Regions from separate parts of the Mycobacterium sp. 663a-19 genome, predicted to be linked through region 2. Evidence: predicted binding sites of a transcription regulator. Region 2 holds the regulator's gene; the other holds the start of a gene.
What was found. Region 2 encodes LexA, which represses DNA repair genes until DNA is damaged. Its sites were predicted from a motif close to CGAACANNTGTTCG; they were not measured.
Positions count from the first base shown of each region.

Region 1 (10,111 bases), on a different contig from region 2:
GGCTACGACGACGTGTTGGTGCACGGCCCGCTGCAGGCGGCGCTGCTGGCCCGGGCGATCGGCGACTGGATCGGCGGGCGCGGCCGGCTGGTGTCCTTCGCGGTGCAGAACCGCGCGGTCGCCCACCCGGGCCAACGGCTCAGCTTCGGCGGGACGGTGACGGGCAAGCGCCTCACCGAAAGCGGCGGCGGGCTGGTCGATCTCGACATCAGCGGCCGCCGCGACGACACCGTGCTGATGCCGGGAACGGCGACGGTCGAGCTTCCCCGGCGCGGGGCGGCGCCGTGACGGGGCTGCGCGGCGAGGCGGCCATCGTCGGCATCGCCGAGCTGCCCGGCGAACGCCGCCCGAGCGGGCCGCCGAGGTTCACCCTCGACCAGTACGCCCGGTTGGCCAAGATGGTCGTCGAGGACGCCGGGGTCGATCCCGGCCGCATCAACGGCCTGCTCACCCACGGCGTGGCTGAATCGGCGATGTTCGCGCCGGCCACCCTGTGCGAATACCTGGGCCTGGCCTTGGATTTCGGTGAGCGCGTCGACCTGGGCGGGGCGACGTCCGCGGGCATGGTGTGGCGCGCGGCGGCCGCGGTGGAACTCGGCGTGTGCGACGCGGTACTGGCGGTGGTGCCCGGCTCGGCGTCGGTGCCGCGGTCGCGGAAGGGCCCGCCGCCCGCCCCGAATTGGTATGGGGCGTCGTCGAACACGTACGGGTCGCCGCAGGCGGAATTCGAGATCCCGTATGGCAACGTGGGCCAGAATGCGCCCTATGCGCAGATCGCGCAGCGGTACGCTGCGCAGTTCGGTTACGACGCGGCCGCGGTCGCCAAGATCGCGGTCGACCAGCGCGCCAACGCGTGCGCGCATCCGGGCGCGGTTTTCCACGGGACGCCGATCACCGTCGACGACGTCCTCGCGAGCCCGATGATTGCCGACCCGATCCACATGCTCGAGACGGTGATGCGCGTGCATGGGGGAGTCGGCGTGTTGATCGCCAATGCGGACATCGCGCGGCGCGGCCGCCATCGTCCGGTGTGGATAACCGGCTTCGGCGAACACATCGCCTTCAAGACCCCGACCTATGCCGACGACCTGCTGTGCACGCCGATCGCGCGCGCCGCCGACAGGGCGTTCGCGATGTCCGGGCTCAGCCGATCCGAGGTGGATGTCGCCTCGATCTACGACTGCTACACGATCACCGTGCTGATGACCCTGGAGGACGCCGGGTTCTGCGCGAAGGGAAAGGGCATGTCCTGGATCACCGAGCACGACCTGACCTTCCGCGGCGACTTTCCGCTCAACACCGCGGGCGGTCAACTGTCTTACGGCCAGGCCGGGATGGCGGGCGGCATGCACCACGTCGTCGACGGCGCCCGCCAGATCATGGGGCGGGCGGGCGACGCGCAGGTGCCCGACTGCCACACCGCGTTCGTCACCGGCAACGGTGGGATCATGAGCGAGCAGGTCGCGTTGCTGATGCGGGGAGACTAGCCATGACCGAGACTCCGGCCGAAGCGCTCCCGGTTCCCGAGCCCACCCCGGTGTCGCGGCCCTTCTGGGATGCCCTGGCGCAGCACCGGATCCTGGTGCAGTACTCGCCCTCGCTGGGCCGTTACGTGTTCTATCCGCGCACCCTTGCGCCGGGAATGCTCGCCGACGATCTGGAGTGGCGCGAGATCGACGGTGCCGGGGTGCTCTACACCTTCACCGTCGCTCGCCGGCCCACCGGCCCGCCCTGGGCCGACGCGGTGCCGCAGCTCCTCGCGGTGGTGCAGTGGGATGCCGGACCACGGATCAGCACCGAATTGGTCGACGTCGATCCGGGCGACATCCGGATCGGAATGCCCGTCAGCCCGGTGTTTTTCGACATGCCCGACGCCGGGGTCACCCTACTGAAATACCGCCCCGCATGACCGGCGCGCTGCACATGGACGACGGCGTGCGCGCGATGTTGGACCAACTGAACGCCGGATTCCCGCGCGTCGAGGAAATGACCGGCCCGCAGGCCCGCGCCGCGGTGGCCGAACGGCGGGTTCCCGTCGACAATCTCGACGACGTTCGCGAAGCCGTCGACCGCTCGATCCCGGGCCCCGCCGGACCGATCCCGGTGCGGATCTACCACCCGCACGGCGAGCCGTCACACGATCGCCCAGGGATCGTGTTCACCCACGGCGGCGGATTTGTCTTCTGCAACATCGAATCCCACGACGGGTTCTGCCGCGCCCTGGCCCGAGGCTGCGAGGCCGTGGTGGTGTCGGTGGACTACCGCCTCGCGCCGGAACACCCCGCGCCCGCGGCGGCTCTCGACGCGTTCGCGGCCTTCTGCTGGGTGGCCGAACACGCGGCCGAGCTGGAGGTCGACCCGGGGCGGATCGCCGTCGCCGGCGACAGCGCCGGCGGGAACCTCGCCGCGGTCACCGCGGTACTGTGCCGCGAGCATGGAGTCGCCCGGCCCGCCGCGCAGGTCCTGCTGTATCCGGCGCTGGATTACTCGTTCGAGACGGACAGCTACCGCCGCTACGGCACCGGCTACTTCAACACCCGCGCCGCGATGCAATGGTACTGGCACCAATACCTACGCGGTGCAGGTGATTTCGGCCCGCCCCACCTCGTTGCCCCGGCCCGCGCGGAATCCCATGCGGGCCTGCCGCCCGCCGTGATCGTGACCGCCGGCCTGGACCCCCTGCACAGCGAGGGCTGCGATTACGCCCGGCGGTTGCGCGACGCGGGCGTGCCCGTCGTGCACCGGGACTTTCCCGGGTTGTTCCACGGCTTCGTGACGATCCAGGGCTTCGCACCCGGGGCATCGGCGCGCGACCTGGTGTGCGGTGACCTGCGCCGCCTGCTGGCGCCGAATCACCGTGGGAGCCGGCCGAAATGACCGAGGTGACGGATGCCATCGTCGTCGGCGCCGGATTCGCTGGGCTCTACGCGGTGCACCGGCTCGCGTCGGCAGGCCTGTCGGTCACCGCCCTCGAGGCGGCCCCCGACGTGGGCGGCACGTGGTATTGGAACCGCTATCCCGGCGCGCGCTGCGACGTCGAAAGCGTCGACTACTCCTACTCGTTCGACGAGGAGCTGCAGCAGAGCTGGACCTGGAGCGAACGATTCGCCGCGCAACCGGAGATCCTGGCCTATCTGCGCCACGTCGCCGACCGCTTCGACCTGCGCCGCCACTACCGATTCGGCGTCGACGTCGTCGGCGCCGCCTTCGACCAAGGCCGCTGGCTGGTGCGCACCGCTGCCGGTCAGGACTACGCCGCGCCGTTTCTCGTGTGCGCGACGGGATGCCTGTCGGCGGTCAACCGCCCCGACATCCCCGGCATCGACGATTTCGCCGGGGACACGTACTTCACCGCCGCCTGGCCGCGCGACGATCCCGACTTGCGCGGGAAACACGTCGGCCTGATCGGCACGGGTTCGTCCGGGATCCAGGTGGCCCCGATCGTCGCCGAGCAAGCCGAAAGGCTCGTCGTGTTCCAGCGATCGGCGAACTACAGCATCCCGATGCCCAACCGCCCGTGGTCCAAGGCGGAGCAGCAGCGGATCCGCGAGGAATATCCCGAGCGCCGGCGGGTCGCGGCTTACGCGCCGGCGGGCACGCCGCACGGCACCTACCACAAGAACGCCGTCGACACCGATCCGGCGGAGCGCGCGGCGGCGCTATGGCAGCGCTGGCGCCAGGGCGGCGTCCTGTTCGGCAAGACCTTCCCCGACCAGAATGTCGACCCGGCGGCCAACGACATCGCGCGGACGTTCGCCGAGGACCGGATCCGGGAGATCGTCACCGACCCCGTCGTCGCGACCGACCTCATCCCGGTCGATCATCCGATCGGCACCAAACGCATCTGCACCGACAGCGGCTACTACGCGGCCTTCAACCGCGACAACGTCCGGCTGGTGAACCTGCGCCGCGAGCCCATCGAAGCGATCACCGCCGACGGAATACGAACGAGCGACGCTTTCTATCGCTGCGACGTGCTGATCTTCGCGACCGGGTTCGACGCGATGACCGGGGCGCTGACCCGCATCGATCCGGTCGGGCCCGGGGGAGAGCGGCTGCGCGACATCTGGGCCGACGGCCCGCTGACGTTCCTCGGCCTGATGGTGCCGGGCCTACCGAACCTGTTCACCATCAGCGGACCCGGCAGCCCGTCGGTGCTGTCGAACATGGTGCTGCACGCGGAAGTTCAGGTCGACTGGGCCGTCAACCTGGTGCTGACCGCCCGGCGCCGCGGGCTGAGCGAGGTCGAGCCGCGCCGCGACGCCGCGCGCGCCTGGACCGACCACGTCGCCCAGGCCGCCGAGCAGACCCTGTTCCCCAAGGCGGCGTCTTCGTGGTATCTGGGTGCCAACATCGAAGGCAAGAAACGCGTATTCATGCCCTACACAGGGGGATTCGGCAACTACCGGTGCCAGTGCGACGAGGTGGCCCGCAACGACTACGCCGGGCTGGTGCTGACCACCAGATGATCGAGACAGTCCAGCAGCTGCTGCGGCAGCGCAGGCACGACGACACCCGGGCGCTCGTCCACGGTGACCGGACCTGGACGTGGCGAGAGCATCTGGCCGAGGCGGAGGCCGAGGCGGCGGCGCTGATCGCCGTCGCCGACCCGGCGCGCCCGCTGCACGTCGGGGCGCTGCTGGGCAACTCACCGGAGATGCTTCGGGCGATGGCCGCCGCGGCGCTCGGCGGCTACGTGTTGTGCGGCATCAACACCACCCGGCGCGGAGCGGGGCTGCTCGCCGACGTCCGGCGATCCGACTGCCAGATCCTTCTCGTCGATCCCGAGCACCGACGGCTGCTCGACGGCCTGGACCTCGGCGGCCTCGAGGTGCTCGACGTGACCGGGGGGCGCTACGCCGACGCGGTCGCCGCGGCGCCACCGCTGGTGGCCCACCGCGAGGTCGGTGCCGCGGACACGCTGATGATGATCTTCACCTCCGGCACCAGCGGCGATCCGAAGGCGGTCCGGTTCGCGCACGGGATGGCGATCATGTGCGGCGCCAGCCTGATCTTTCAGTACGACGTCACCGCCGCCGACGTCTGCTACCTGTCGATGCCGCTGTTTCACTCCAACGGGGTCGCCGCCGGATGGGCGGTCGCCATCGGCAGCGGCGCCACCATGGCCCCGGCCCGGTTCTCGCCGACACGGTTCCTCGACGACGTCCGCCGCTACGGCGTCACGTATTGGAACTACGTCGGCAAGCCGCTGGCGCTGATCCTCGGCACCCCGGAGCGCCCCGACGACGCCAATACGACGCTGCGGATGGCGTTCGGCAACGAGGCGACCGATCGCGACATCGCCGAATTCGCAAGGCGTTTCGGCTGCCGCGTGGTCGACAGCTTCGGCTCGAGCGAGTTCGCGGTGATCGTCGTCCGGGAGGACGGCACCCCGCCCGGCTCCATCGGCAAGCCGTACCCCGGGGTGAGCATCTATAACCCGGCCACGCTGACGGAGTGCGCCATCGCGCAGTTCGACGAACACGGCGCATTGACCAACCTCGACGAGGCCGTCGGCGAACTCGTGAACACCCAGGGCGCCGGGCCGTTCGCGGGCTACTACAACGATCCCGCCGCCACGGCGCAGCGCATGCGGCACGGCATGTACTGGTCGGGCGACCTGGCCTACCGCGACGCCGACGGCTGGATCTACCTTGCCGGTCGCACCGCCGACTGGATGCGGGTGGACGGCGAAAACCTGGCGGCGGCGCCGATCGAACGGATCCTGGAGCGGCTGCCGCAGGTCGGGCAGGTCGCCGTCTACGCCGTGCCCGACGAGCACGTCGGCGACCAGGTGATGGCCGCGCTCGTGATTCGCCGCGGGATGGATTTGCGGCCAGCCGATCTCGAGCAGTTCCTGGCCGCGCAACCGGACCTGTCGCCGAAGGCGTGGCCGCGCTACGTGCGCATCAACGACGACCTCCCGGCCACGGCGACCAACAAGATCCTCAAACGTGAGCTGATCGCCGCAGGAATCAGCGCCCAGGGCGGCGTGCTGTGGGCGCGCCCGGCGCGCGGGACGAGCTACAGCGTGGTGGTCGAGGACGCGCTGCACGGGTAGGGCGGCCGACTAAGCGTCAATGGGGTTCGTCGTCGTCTTGGCCGCGCAGGAATCGTTCGGGGTGGTGGAAGCTGTTTGTTCTGGGCTGGCCTCGGTCGAGATGCGGCGGCGGTATCCATTCGGTTTCGCCTCTTGTGTTGGTGCGGGTGGTCCAGCCCTTCTCGACCAACCTGTTGTCCGGGCCGCAGGCCAGGGTGAGGTCGGTGATGTCGGTGCGCCGCGTGTTCGTCCATCCTGTTACGTGATGGACCTGGCTGTGATAGGCCGGGGCATCACAACCCGGCCTGCTGCACCCGCGATCCTTGGCGTACAGCATGATGCGCTGCGCGGGGGAGGCCAACCGCCTGGTGTGATACAGCGCCAGCGGCTTGGCGCCATCGAACAGCGCCAGGTAGTGGTGGGCGTGGCCGGCCCAGCGGATCACATCCGCCATCGGCACCAGGGTGCCGCCGGCGGTCAGCGCCTTGCCGGTGGCGGCCTCCAACTCCCGCAGCGTGGCCATCGCGATGATCGACACCGGCAACCCGTTGTGCCGCCCCAACTTTCCGGAGGCGAACAAGCCACGCAGGGCGGCCAGCAACGCGTCGTGGTTGCGCTGGGCTGCGGTGCGGTGATCGCGGCGCACCGCCTCCTCATCCGGGGCCGCATCCACGATCGGGGTCTGGTCGTCGGGGTTGCAGGCGCCGGGGGCGGCCAGCTTGGCCAACATGGCCTCGATCGCGGCCCGCAGCTCGGGGGTGATCATGCCGCTGATCCGCGACATGCCGTCGAATTCCTGGGCGCCCAAACTGATGCCGCGCTTGCGGGCCCGCTCGGTGTCGCTGAAGTCGCCATCCGGGTGCAGCCAGTCCATGATCCGCTGCGCGTAGCGGGCCAACTCATCGGGGCGGTAGTGGGCGGCGTGCTTGGCCAAATCCGCGTCGGCGGCCTCCCGGATAGACAAATCCACCTCGGCGGGCAGGTGGGCAAAGAAGCCGCGGATCACGCGCACGTGCCCGTCGCCGATGAGGCCCGCGCGTTGGGCGGTGGCGGTCGCGGCCAACCGCGGCGCCAACGGTTCGCCGGTCAGCGCGCGGCGCTCACCCAGGTCGTCGGCGTCGTCGATGCGCCGCCCGGCCTCGGCCCGGGTGATGCGCAGCCGCTCGGCCAGCGCGGTGCGCAGGGTGCCGCCCAGCTCTTCGGCGCAGGCGTGGGCGCCGATCTGGTTGATCAAGGTGTGTTGCGGGGCGCGCAGCCGCCGCGCCGCCGATTCGAGCAGTTCGAGGGCCCGCAGTCGTTCCGGGGTGGTCAACACCTCAAAGGACAACTCGCCCAGGCGGTCCAGGGCGGTGTCGAGCGCGCCGAAGGCCTCGACGATCTCCTCACGACTGCCCGCACCCATGCCCCCAATCTATCGAACACCTGTGCGAATCGACATCGCCAATCGCGCAATCTGTGGATAAAGCGCTGACTGTGGATAACTCGTCGCCGGCCAGGTCACAGCTCCGGCGAGAAACGCAACCGTGACGTGGGGTCACATCTCGGAGATGATCTGCAGGCGCCGCGCGCTGTATTCCATGTCCGAGATCGCGCCATTGTCGCGCAGGGCCTGAAGCTCCTTCAGGCGCTCGGAAGCGTGGAGGGGCCTGTGCTCGAGGTGGTCGCCCGTGGTGCCCCAGCCCGCGCCGAGGTTGATCAGCCGCAGCGCGAACAGAACGCCGACCGCGGTGATGGGCAACCCGAGATACAGCATCCATCCCAGCGGCATGCCCGCCCGGCTCAGTGCGAAATAGCGCGACAGCAGCAGCATCGCGATCAGAGCCCCGGACAACAGGACCACGACCTTCGTTTTCATTCCAGGCTTCCTCCTTGCACGCAAGTGAAAACCTGTGATGCCGCTACCGATCCCAAAACCCGTCCTCACCGCGGGCGACGGCGTGCGCCTTCCTATGATTTGGGGATGAGCGCCGGCGGGCTGGATACCGTGGGCTCGCCGGCATTCACCGACGAGGACCGGGCCCGGTTTCGTGCGGCCGGCTGGTGGTCCGACTCGACGCTGTCGGACGCGGTACGCCGCAACGCCGTCCGGGCGCCGCACCACCCCGCCTATGTCGACCACCCCGGCCTCTCGTTGACGTGGCGCGAGTTCGACGGCGCGGCAACCACTCTCGCTGAACAACTCGCCGGCGTCGGCATAGCGCGAGGCGATCGGGTCGCGGTGTGGCACGGCGACTCCGCCGCTATCCACGTGCTGTTCGTGGCGATCGAACGCTGCGGTGCCGTCGTCGTCGGCATCGGCGCGCGCGCCGGCGCCCGCGAGGCCGCCGCGATCCTGCGCGACGCGCGACCCAAGGTCCTGATCAGCGACGACCAGCGCCGCGCTGTCGCGACGCAGGCCGCGGCGCAGTCCTCGGTCGAGGCGATGGTCCTCGGTCACCCCGCCGGCGCCCCGCGCCTGAACGTCGATGTCGAGCCCAAACCCCTGCCACCCGAATCCGCGCTCGGCTCCGACGACGTCTTCCTGATCAACTCCACGTCCGGGACCACCGGCCTGCCCAAGTGCGTCGTGCACACCCAGAATCGCTGGTACTACTTTCACCAGAAGGCCGTGGCCAACGGGCACCTGACGTCGGACGACGTCTTCCTGCCGGTCATCCCGATGCCTTTCGGCTTCGGGATATGGACCAGCCACAGCACCCCGATCTACCTCGGTGCCACCGCGGTGATCCTGGACCGTTTCACGGCGAAGGCGGCGTGTGAGGCAATAGCCCGGCACCGGGTCACCGTATTATGTTGTGTCAGCACGCAATTGACGATGCTGATGGCCGACGCCGCGTGCCGGGATTACGACCTCAGCACGCTGCGGGTGGTGTTCGCCGGCGGCGAGGCGTTACCGTACCGGCCCGCCGCCGAGTTCGAGCAACTCACCGGCGCAAGGATCCTGCAGTTCTACGGCTCCAACGAGACCGGGCTGCTCAGCGGGACCACGCTGGACGACCCGCTGCAACGCCGGCTCCGCACCTGCGGCCGGATCGTCCCCGAGATGGCGGTTCGACTCTTCGACGGCGACGACGACGTCACCGACACGGGGCGAGGCCAACCCGCCTGCCGCGGCCCCGCGACCAGCCTCGGCTATCTCCGCGGCGCCGACCACGACAAGCTGTTCACCAGCGACGGATGGATGCGCATGGGCGACATCGCCGAGATCGACGCCGACGGCTATCTGAGCGTCACCGGCCGAACATCCGACTTCATCCTGCGCGGGGGCAAGAACATCAGCGCCGCCCAGGTCGAGGACGCGGTGATGACGCACCCCGCGATCGCGCTGGCGGCCGCGGTCGCCATGCCCGATCCGGTGTTCGGCGAAAAGGTCTGCCTCTACGCCGAACTCACCGACTCGCGGGCCATCGAGTTGCCCGAACTCGTCAGTCACCTGCTGGCGCTGGGGGTTTCCAAGGAACTGCTGCCCGAGCGGCTCATCGTTGTCGACGAGCTGCCCCGGTCGTCCGGGGGAAAGATCGCCAAAGGCGAGCTCCGCCAAGATATCCGAGCAAGGATGGAGACCGATCATGAACGCTCGTGACGCACGACCCGGCGGCCTGGAGGTGTGGGCGCCGTCGGTGGTGCCCCCGATCCCGGACCTGTCCGACGAGCAGGCGCTCGCGGTGGCCTTCCGCCACCTGGCCGGCATCGGGTTCGCCGAGAACATGGCCGGACACATCACCTGGCAGCCCGACGGGCAGACCGACATGCTCGTCAACCCGTGGGGGCTGTGGTGGCAGGAGCTCACCGCCTCGGACATCTGCGTGGTGGACAGCGACGCGCGGGTGGTGCGGGGCCGTTGGGACGTGACGCCGGCGATCCACATCCACACCGAACTGCACCGCGTCCGCGAAGACGCCCGCGTGGTCATCCACAACCACCCCCACTACGTCTGTGTGCTCGCCGCGCTCGGCAGGCTGCCCGACCTGGTGCACCAGACCGGGTCGCTGTTCCTGGACGACCTGTGCCTGATCGACACCTACGACGGCGAAATCGACGGCCCCTCGCGCGCGGCGGAGCTGGCCACCC
Region 1 is NZ_JAPJAV010000005.1:74,889-84,999, reverse strand. Features, by position in the region: gene OQ968_RS10895 (MaoC family dehydratase) at 1-288, shown strand, start outside; gene OQ968_RS10890 (thiolase family protein) at 285-1,487, shown strand; gene OQ968_RS10885 (Zn-ribbon domain-containing OB-fold protein) at 1,490-1,909, shown strand; gene OQ968_RS10880 (alpha/beta hydrolase) at 1,906-2,877, shown strand; gene OQ968_RS10875 (NAD(P)/FAD-dependent oxidoreductase) at 2,874-4,469, shown strand; gene fadD1 (fatty-acid--CoA ligase FadD1) at 4,466-6,061, shown strand; gene OQ968_RS10865 (HNH endonuclease signature motif containing protein) at 6,078-7,442, opposite strand; gene OQ968_RS10860 (hypothetical protein) at 7,575-7,895, opposite strand; gene OQ968_RS10855 (class I adenylate-forming enzyme family protein) at 8,001-9,623, shown strand; gene OQ968_RS10850 (class II aldolase/adducin family protein) at 9,610-10,111, shown strand, end outside.
Region 1: OQ968_RS10865 (HNH endonuclease signature motif containing protein) is a predicted target of LexA. The motif match lies at 7,456-7,469, and genes of this name have one in related genera.

Region 2 (10,111 bases):
TGATCGCCCCCGACCTGCTCGGGCACGGGCAGTCCGACAAGCCGCGCGCCGACTACTCGGTTGCCGCCTACGCCAACGGGATGCGCGACTTGCTGTCCGTGCTGGACATCGAGCGGGTTACCATCGTGGGTCATTCGCTGGGCGGCGGGGTGGCGATGCAATTCGCCTACCAGTTCCCGCATCTGGTCGACCGGCTGATCCTGGTCGCCGCGGGCGGGGTCACCAAGGACGTCAACGTCGTCTTCCGGCTGGCCTCGTTGCCGATGGGCAGCGAGGCCCTGGCCCTGCTGCGGCTGCCCCTGGTGCTGCCGGCAGTTCAGCTGGCGGGGCGGCTGGCGGGCCTGGCGATCGGCTCGACCGACCTGGGGCGTGACCTGCCCAACGTGCTGCGGATCTTGGACGACCTGCCCGAGCCGACGGCCTCGGCGGCGTTCAGCCGCACCCTGCGGGCCGTGGTGGATTGGCGGGGACAGATCGTCACCATGCTGGACCGATGTTATTTGACCGAAGCCATCCCGGTGCAGATCATCTGGGGCAGCCGCGACGTCGTCGTCCCCGTCCGGCACGCCCACATGGCGCACGCCGCGATGCCCGGCTCCCGGCTGGAGATCTTCCAGCGCTCCGGCCACTTCCCCTTCCACGACGACCCGGCCCGTTTCATCGACGTCGTGCAGCGCTTCGTCGACACCACCGAGCCCGCCGAATACGACCCGGCCGCGCTGCGCGAGTTGCTCCGCACCGGCAGCGGCGAGCGGACCGTCACCGGTCCCGCCGGCACCCGCGTCGCGGTCCTCAACGCCATGGGCTCCGACGAACGCAGCGCCACCTGATCATCGCTTGCCCCTGGGTCGTACAGTCGGTCCATGGGTATCGACGTGACTGTGCTGCGCGTGTTCACCGATCCGGACCGCAACTTCGGCAATCCGCTCGGCGTGGTGGACGCGGCCCAGGTCGAGCCCCGCGACCGGCAGCGGCTGGCCACCCAATTGGGCTACAGCGAAACGATATTCGTCGATCTGCCCGCCGCCGGCTCCACCACCGCGCACGCCACGATCTACACGCCGCGAACCGAGATCCCGTTCGCGGGACATCCGACCGTCGGCGTTTCCTGGTGGCTGCGCGACCGGGGCACGCCGATCAACACGCTGCGGGTGCCGGCCGGCGTGGTGCAGGTCGGCTACGAGGGCGACCTCACGGTCATCAGCGCGCGCTCGGAGTGGGCCCCCGAATTGTTCGTCCACGAACTCGATTCGGTTGACGAGCTGCTGGCCGCCGACCCCGCCGATTATCCCGACGACACCGCCCACTACCTGTGGGCGTGGACCGACGAATCCGCCGGGTCACTGCGCGCCCGCATGTTCGCCGCGAATCTCGGTGTGCCGGAAGACGAGGCGACGGGCTCCGCGGCGATCCGCATCACCGACCACCTCAGCCGCGACCTGCACATCACGCAGGGCAAGGGGTCGAGGATCGAGACCATCTGGAGTCCCGAGGGCTGGGTGCGGGTGGCCGGGCGCGTCGTCAACGACGGTGTGACACAGGTGAATTGAGCGCGCGCGGTTTAGGCCTTGCGGTGCAACGTCGCGGAGAGGTGATGCTGCATGGGTTGCCCCACGGCGCCCATCCGCACCGAGTACGACAGCTCGTCGCCGTCGATCCGCAGGGAGCGTCCGAGCGCGGACACCTCTTTGGCGGTCGGGGTCAATCCGACGTCGGTGGTGGACAACTCGACCTCGATGACGCCGCCGGTCACCGAATAGGTGCCCACCTCGATCTCGGTGATGCCGCTGGGGTGGGCCAGCACCAGCTCGACCTGACCCGGCTGCGGCACCCGCAGATAGCCGGTCTCGGCGTGCAGGGGTTTGCCGTCGGCCACCGCCTTGGTCTTCTGCGCGTAGGCCAGAAACGGCTTGCCCACATGGGAGAACACGACCTCCTCGAGGTACTCGAAGGGCTGGATCGTGGGGTATTCGCCGGCGCCTCGACCGGCCCAGGTGCCGAGCAGTGGCGCCAGGGCCTCGAGATCGGGATGCAAGTCGGCAGGCATGAAAAACAGCGTAGTCCGGCGGGCACTGGCCCCCGGGACGCCGGTGGGTCAGCTCGGCGTGGACACCTTGCGGTGCGCGCGCAGCGCCTCGATCTCGCGCTCGAAATCGTCGGCCGACGAGAACGACCGATACACCGACGCGAATCGCAGGTAGGCCACCTCGTCCAGGTCGCGCAACGGCCCGAGGATGGCCAGGCCGACCTCGTGGCTGGGGACCTCCGGCGAACCGGCGGCCCGCACGGTGTCCTCGACCTGCTGGGCCAGCAGGTTGAGTGCGTCCTCGTCCACCTGGCGGCCCTGGCAGGCGCGGCGGACCCCCTTGATGACCTTCTCCCGGCTGAACGGCTCGGTCACCCCGCTGCGCTTGACCACGGCCAGGACCGCGGTTTCCACGGTGGTGAACCGGCGGCCGCATTCGGGGCAGGACCGGCGGCGCCGAATGGCCTGGCCCTCATCGGTTTCCCGCGAGTCGATCACCCTGGAGTCGGGATGCCGGCAGAACGGGCAGTGCATGGCCGCTCCTTCGCCGTGCTGACACCTCGCGGAACAGTCCGAGCGTACCCGTGCGCCGCCCCGGGAGGCCAACGCAACCGCGGTGCGCGCGCGCCCGTCGCCGCGAGGACCGAGCGGCCTTGGCCCGCTGCGGCTTTCGCAGTGCACCGGGGCGCCGTCAGCCGACCGGGGCGATCAGCGTCTGCCCGGCGGCCAGCGCCGGCGAGTTCAGGTCGTTGAGTTCGCGGATCCGGTCGGCAACCTGGCGAGCGGGCGCGTCCGGCGCCACCCGGTGCGCGACGTCCTGCAGGGACTCCCCGGCCTCGACGCGCACGACGGCCAGCTTGTCGGGCACCGGGGCGGCCGAACCGCCGGAGTCGCCGTTGGCCAGCTGGCCGAGGTTCGCGACCAGGCCGAGCCACAGCGTGATCGCGCCGGCGAGCAGCGCCAGCCCGACCGTGGTCAGCATCGTGACGGGCCGCCTGCGATGCGGCGCGACCGACATCGCGACGCCGGTGCCGTGGTAGCGCAGCGGCGCCCCGGCGGGCCGTGAGCTGCCCGGACGGCGGGGCCGGACCGGGCGCTCCCCCTGGTGGCGAGGCCCGTCGGCCGGCGCCCCGGCCGGGCGCCGGATGCCGCTGGTGCGCGGCGAGAGTGTGTGGATGACTGTCATGTGCGTTCCTCCGGTCAACTGGTCCTCGCTCGTGTGTTCGACTATATTCGCTCACCCGTTCGAAACCCGAACATTTGAGCGAAGCGTGTCGGACGAGCCAAACGCTAAACCACACCACCGACAAACCGCGTCGGTGCCTCCTCCTGACATGCAGCACAAATACCCGATACCCGCAAAAGTTACACACGTGTAATTCACCCGCCGTAGGGTCTTGACGCACCATCCCTAGGGTCTTTAGGCCTTGTTCCGGCCCGGTGTCGGCCCGGGCGACACGCGACTCGAACACATGTTTGATTATCGGCCGCCGGGCGGCTACATTCAGTGCCATGAGCGACAGCAACGACACTTCAGCCGCCGGCGCGGCCGGCCGGTTGCATTCCGTGGATCCATCGCTTACCGAGCGGCAGCGCACCATCCTCAACGTCATCCGGCAGTCGGTGACCAGCCGCGGCTATCCGCCCAGCATCCGGGAGATCGGTGACGCCGTCGGCCTGACGTCGACGTCCTCGGTGGCCCACCAGCTGCGCACCCTGGAGCGCAAGGGGTACCTGCGCCGCGACCCGAACCGTCCCCGGGCCGTCGACGTCCGCGGTGTCGAGGACACCCCGGCCGTCGCGGTGCCCGTCACCGACGTCGCCGGCTCGGACGCCCTGCCGGAACCCACCTTCGTGCCCGTGCTCGGGCGCATCGCGGCCGGTGGGCCGATCCTGGCCGAGGAGGCGGTCGAAGACGTCTTCCCGCTGCCCCGTGAGCTGGTCGGCGAGGGCGCGCTGTTCCTGCTCAAGGTCGTCGGCGACTCGATGGTCGAGGCCGCGATCTGTGACGGCGACTGGGTTGTGGTGCGGCAGCAGAATGTCGCCGACAACGGCGACATCGTCGCCGCCATGATCGACGGCGAGGCCACCGTCAAGACGTTCAAGCGCGCGGGCGGTCAGGTGTGGCTGATGCCGCACAACCCGGCGTTCGATCCGATCCCGGGCAACGACGCGACCGTGCTCGGCAAGGTCGTCACGGTGATTCGCAAGATCTGACGCGGAATCTTATTGTGCGGCAACGAGATTGAGACGTTCGCGGGTCAGTCCGCCCTGGTGAAGCCGTTGACCTGGGCGACTTCCTCGCTGGACATCCAGAGCTCGGCCAGCGTGTCCTGGTAGAGCCCGCTGTCGGGGGTGTAGTACAGGCCGAAGCTGGCGTTGACCTTGATGGGATATCCCTCGGGCGCCTGATACGGGTCGTCCAGGGGCAGGTGGATGGTCGGGCGCCCGGGTGAGCCCAGTCCCGCGCCGGCCGGTTCCTCCTCGGTGTCGACGGCCGCGTGCCGCCCGGACCGCGGGGCGGCGGCGGGCGTGACGGCGCCCGGCGCTGCGACATCCGGCGCCGTGTGCGGAACCGCGACGTCCGGGTACCCGGCGCCCGAATCGACCGCCTCGGGCGCCGCCGGGGGGTAGGCCTCGTCCGGATGGGCGGCATCCGCGGGGGCATGCGGAACGGCCACGTCCGGGTAGGCGGCCTCGATGTCGGCGGCCTCCGGGTACTCCTCATCGGGGTAGGCGGCTTCCAGGACGTCTTCGGGGGCGGCTTCGGGATGCTCGGGCTCGGCCCGAACACCCTGCGCCACAACACCTTCCGCGACAACGGGTATGGAATCGGTGTCGACCGCGTCGGGGTCCTCCTGCTCATCCTCCCTGGACCCGGACGGCCATTCGCCGCCGTATTCGTCCCCGGCCTCGTCGCCCCGCGACCAGCTGACCCGCGCCGACCCGGCGCCCACCGGCTCCTCCTCGGAGGGCCGCGGCTCGCCGAAGCCATAGTGCTCGGCGGCGACATCGGCTTCCTCGTGGCCCCAGCTGTCGTCGGCGTCGTAGCCACCGACGTCCACGTCGCGGTCGAACTCGTAGGCGGCGAGCTCCCGGGCCGTGCGACGGCGGCGCGCCCCGACCACCACATACCCCAACACCGCGAACAATGCCGCGATCGGAATTAGCGCCAGCAGGTACCACCAGTTCCAGGCGAACTTCTTGGCGTGGGGAGGCATCGCCGCGCCGCTGGGCTGGTTCTGGCCCGACACCTGCAGGCCGGACAGCAGCGGCGCCAGGTTGGACGGCTCGGTGGCGAACGTGTTCTTCGCGCGGTTCCACGAGATCTTGCCGCCGGCGAACTTCTGGGAGATCACGTCGCCGTCCACCGCCTGATCGGCGACCGGCACGCCCAGTTTGCCGCCGGGGCCGCGAAGCTTGTCCCAGGCCGCCTTCATGGCGCCGCGCACGACGAACGCGCCGTGCTGGGACGTCCAGAAGATCACCGGCTTATCGGCCGCGGCGAACGCGGAGACCCGGCTGCCGGGGACGCCGCCGTCGGACTCGTTGGCGATCGGGAAGCCCAGGTCGCTGCCGACCGGCCCGCCCAGCGACTCGTACTTGGCCAGCACGTCGCTCTCGACGGCGTTCGCGCCGGTGGCCTGGCTGAAGAACACCTTGCCGCCGGCGAAGTTCTGGGCGATCCCGTCGCCGCCGATGGGATATTGGCCGCCCTGCTTGGCGCCCAGCGGACCCGAGGCGCCGCCCGCGGCGCGCCACGCCATGTTGATCGCCGCGGTGGGATCGGTCGCCACCTGCAGGCCCTTGAGCTGGTCGGCCAGCACCGGCGGGGTGGTGCTGAAGTCCTTGGTCTTCCGGTTCCAGGAGATCAGGCCGCCGGTGAACTTCTGCGAGGTGACCTCGCCGTCGTAGGTCTCGTCGCCGACCGGGGCGCCGAGCACGCCGCCCGAGCTGCCGAGCTTGTCCCACGCGGCGTTCATCGCGCCGCGCACCACGAAGGCGCCGTGCTCGGACGTCCAGAAGATCACCGGCTTGTCGCTGGCGGAGAACGTGGCCACCCGGCTGTCCGGCCCGGCGAGGCCGGGGACCTCGTTGATGGTCGGAAATCCCAGGTCGCTGTTGGCCGGGCCGCCGAGCGCCTCGTATTTGTCCAGGATCGGCCCGTAGACGAACTTGGCGCCGGTGTCGGTGGTGTAGAACATCTTGCCGCCGCCGAAGTCCAGCGCGAACCCGTCGCCGACCGGGTAGACGTCGCCCTTCCTGGGGCCCAGGGGTGAACTGTCGCCGCCGGCCTTCTCCCACGCCGCCATGATGGCCGCCTCGGCGTCGCCGATCGGGGACGCCGAGGCCGTGGGCGCCAGGAACGCCGCGGCCACCACCGCGGCCGCCATGCTCACCAGCGCGCGCCCGAACAGCCTGCGCAGTGGACCTCTCTGCGGTTTCACCAAGCCTCCCAGCCGACGGATATGCCCCTTGTTGCGGCCATGCCCGCACCCTGCAGACCCTGCGAGCGGGTGATACCCCCACCGCGAGTTGGCAACCCGCATCGGTACGCGTTATCGCCGGGCTCGCATAACTTTGCTCCAGCAACCGGAGAATTCGAAGCCAAATCACGAATTTTACGAAAACGGATATCACTCCGATGTCGAAATGATGCGGGGCCACAGCCATGTCGCGACCATTCGGTCCACAGGTCGCGCGGCATCGCCGGAGTGCGGGCAGCAAAACGCATGCGCCGACGGTACGCGAGGCCGTCGATCGAAGCTGGATATACCCGGCCAAAACACCGATCGGCGCACGGTTGAATTTGCCCGCGAATTTGCCGCGGACCAAACGACGCGACGACGGAGTCGTTGCCTGTCAACACGATTGCGTTCGCCAACGGCGCGCCGACGGGGCCGCCGCGGAGGCTAGACCCCGAGGCTGCGCCCGATGATCTCCTTCATGATCTCGGTCGTGCCACCGTAGATCGTCTGCACCCTGGCGTCGAGATAGGCACGCGCGACCGGGTATTCGCGCATGTAGCCGTACCCGCCGTGCAGCTGCAGGCAGCGGTCGATCAGGTGGACCTGCTTCTCGGTGGAGTACCACTTGGCCATCGCGGCCTGTTCGGCGGTCAGCTTCTCCTCGAGGTGCAGCCGGATGAACTCGTCGACCATGACGCGCACCACGGTGGCCTCGGTGGCCAGCTCGGCCAGCACGAAGCGGCTGTTCTGGAAGCTGCCGATGGGTTTGCCAAAGGCCTTGCGCTCCTTGGTGTATCGCAGCGTGTCCTCCAGCACGGCCTCCATCGCGGCGGCCGCCATGATGGCGATCGAGATCCGTTCCTGCGGCAGGTTCTGCACCAGGTAGATGAAGCCCTTGCCCTCCTCGCCGAGCAGGTTTTCGACTGGAACGTGCACGTCGGTGAACGACAATTCGGCGGTGTCCTGGGCGTCGAGCCCGATCTTGTCCAGGTGCCGTCCGCGTTCGAAGCCCTTCATGCCGCGTTCGACGACGAGCAGCGAAAAGCCGTGTGCCCCCTGGTCCGGGTCGGTCTGCGCCACCACGATCACCAAGTCCGAGTTGATCCCGTTGGTGATGAACGTCTTTGAGCCGTTGAGCACGTAGTGATCACCCTGCTTGACGGCGCGGGTCTTGATGCCCTGTAGGTCGCTGCCGGTGCCCGGCTCGGTCATCGCGATCGCGGTGATCAGCTCCCCGCTGCAGAACTTGGGCAACCAGCGCTGCTTCTGCTCCTCGGTGGCCAGCCGCAGCAGGTACGGGGCGACCACGTCGTTCTGCAGCCCGAACCCGATCCCGCTGTAGCGCCCGGCGGTGGTCTCCTCGGTGACGATCGTGTTGTACCGGAAGTCGGGGTTGCCGCCGCCGCCGTATTCCTCGGGCACCGCCATGCCGAGAAAGCCCTGTTTGCCCGCCTCGAGCCACACGCCGCGGTCGACGATCTTGGCCTTCTCCCATTCCTCGTGATACGGCGCGACGTGGCGCTCGAGAAAGGTGCGGTAGGACTCGCGGAACAATTCGTGCTCGGGCTCGAAAAGAGTGCGCTGGTACTTGACGGCACTGCTCATGGCTGACCTCCGGGCGAACGGGAACTCTGCCGCCCAACATATACCAACCAGACGGTTGGTCGGCGGCTGGGCACGTCGGCTATTGCGTCGGGTCGCCGTCGGTGGAGAACTCGCGCAGGCTGGCGGCCAGCGCCACCGGGACCCGGGCCCGCAGGCGGGTCCCCTCCGGGTTGTGCTCGGTCTGCTGCACCCGCCCGTCGGCGTGCACCCGGGCCACCAGGTCGCCGCGGTCGTAGGGGATCACCACGTCGACGGCGGTATCGGCGGGCGTCGTGAGCTCGGCCATCCGGCGGCGCAGGGCGTCGATCCCCTCGCCGGTGCGGGCGGAGACGAACACCGCGCCGGGCAGCCCGTGCCGAAGCTTGGCCAGCATCAGATCGCTCGCGGCATCCACCTTGTTCACCACCAACAGCTCGGGCGGCGGGTCGCCATCGTGGTCGGCCCCATAGTCGGAGACGACCTCGGAGATCACCTGCCGGACCGCGTCGATCTGGGCCGGCGGGTTGACGTCGGAGCCGTCGACGACGTGCACCAGCAAATCCGCGTCGACCACCTCCTCCAGCGTGGAGCGGAACGCCTCGACCAGCTGGGTGGGCAGGTGCCGCACAAACCCGACCGTGTCGGTGAGGACGTACGGCCTCCCGTCGTCGAACTCGGCGCGCCGGGTGGTGGGGTCCAGCGTGGCGAACAACGCGTCCTCCACCAGCACCCCGGCCCCGGTCAGCGCGTTGAGCAGGCTGGACTTGCCGGCGTTGGTGTAGCCGACGATGGCGATCGACGGGATGTCGCTGCCGAGCCGACGGCTGCGCTGGGTGTCGCGCGCCTGCTTCATGGCCTTGATGTCGCGGCGCAGCTTGGCCATCCGCTCCCGGATGCGCCGCCGGTCGGTCTCGATCTTCGTCTCGCCCGGACCGCGCAGGCCCACCCCGCCGCCGCTGCCGCCGGCGCGGCCGCCGGCCTGCCGCGACATGGACTCGCCCCAGCCGCGCAGCCTGGGCAGCATGTACTCCATCTGGGCCAGCGAAACCTGCGCCTTGCCCTCCCGGCTGGTGGCGTGCTGGGCGAAGATGTCGAGGATCAGCGCGGTGCGGTCGATGACCTTGACCTTCACCGCCTTCTCCAGCGCGGTCAGCTGCGCCGGGGACAGCTCGCCGTCGCAGATGACGGTGTCGGCGCCGGTCGCCACGACCACCTCGCGCAACTCGGCGGCCTTGCCCGACCCGATGTAGGTGGACGGGTCGGGGCGGTCGCGGCGCTGGATGAGTCCCTCGAGCACCAGCGAGCCGGCGGTCTCGGCCAGCGCGGCGAGCTCGGCCAGGCTGGCCTGGTTGTCCGCCGCGCTGCCCTCGGTCCACACCCCGACCAGCACCACGCGCTCCAGCCGCAGCTGGCGGTACTCGACCTCGGAGATGTCGGCCAACTCGGTCGACAGCCCGGCGACGCGGCGCAGCGCCGATCGGTCCTCGAGGGCGAGCTCGCCCGCACTGGGCTCTGGATCCGGGTGATCGTGAAAGGGAGTTTCGGGATGAGTCATAGGCAATTAGCAATGGTGCACGCCAAATCGGTGCAGCGCACTTGATTTAACGCTCCTGCGCGCACCACCATTCCTCGCTGATCTCGCCGCGGGCCACCAGCACCGACGGCCCGCGCAGGTAGCTGGTGGCGTCGGTGACGGTGACGACGACGTCGCCGCCCGGCACCCGGACCGTGAGCGTGCCGGTGTCGGCGCCGGCGTCGGCCAGCGCGGCGACCGCGGCCGCGACCGTTCCCGTGCCGCACGAGCGGGTTTCGCCCACGCCGCGCTCGTGCACGCGCATCCGCACCAGCCCGCCGTCCGCCCGCGTGAGGATCTCGACGTTGACCCCGTCGGGGAACTGCGCACGGTCGTATTGCACGGACGCGCCCACGTCCAGGGCCGCGAGGTCGTCGACGCTCAGGTCGGCGGCCACGCACGCCAGGTGCGGGTTGCCCACGTCGACCGCCAGCCCGGTGAACCGCCGCCCGCCGACCA
Region 2 is NZ_JAPJAV010000010.1:112,751-122,861, forward strand. Features, by position in the region: gene OQ968_RS18475 (alpha/beta hydrolase) at 1-830, shown strand, start outside; gene OQ968_RS18480 (PhzF family phenazine biosynthesis protein) at 864-1,550, shown strand; gene OQ968_RS18485 (peroxynitrite isomerase) at 1,562-2,047, opposite strand; gene nrdR (transcriptional regulator NrdR) at 2,096-2,560, opposite strand; gene OQ968_RS18495 (LysM peptidoglycan-binding domain-containing protein) at 2,718-3,212, opposite strand; gene lexA (transcriptional repressor LexA) at 3,539-4,243, shown strand; gene OQ968_RS18505 (hypothetical protein) at 4,288-6,474, opposite strand; gene OQ968_RS18510 (acyl-CoA dehydrogenase family protein) at 6,940-8,100, opposite strand; gene hflX (GTPase HflX) at 8,180-9,634, opposite strand; gene dapF (diaminopimelate epimerase) at 9,681-10,111, opposite strand, start outside.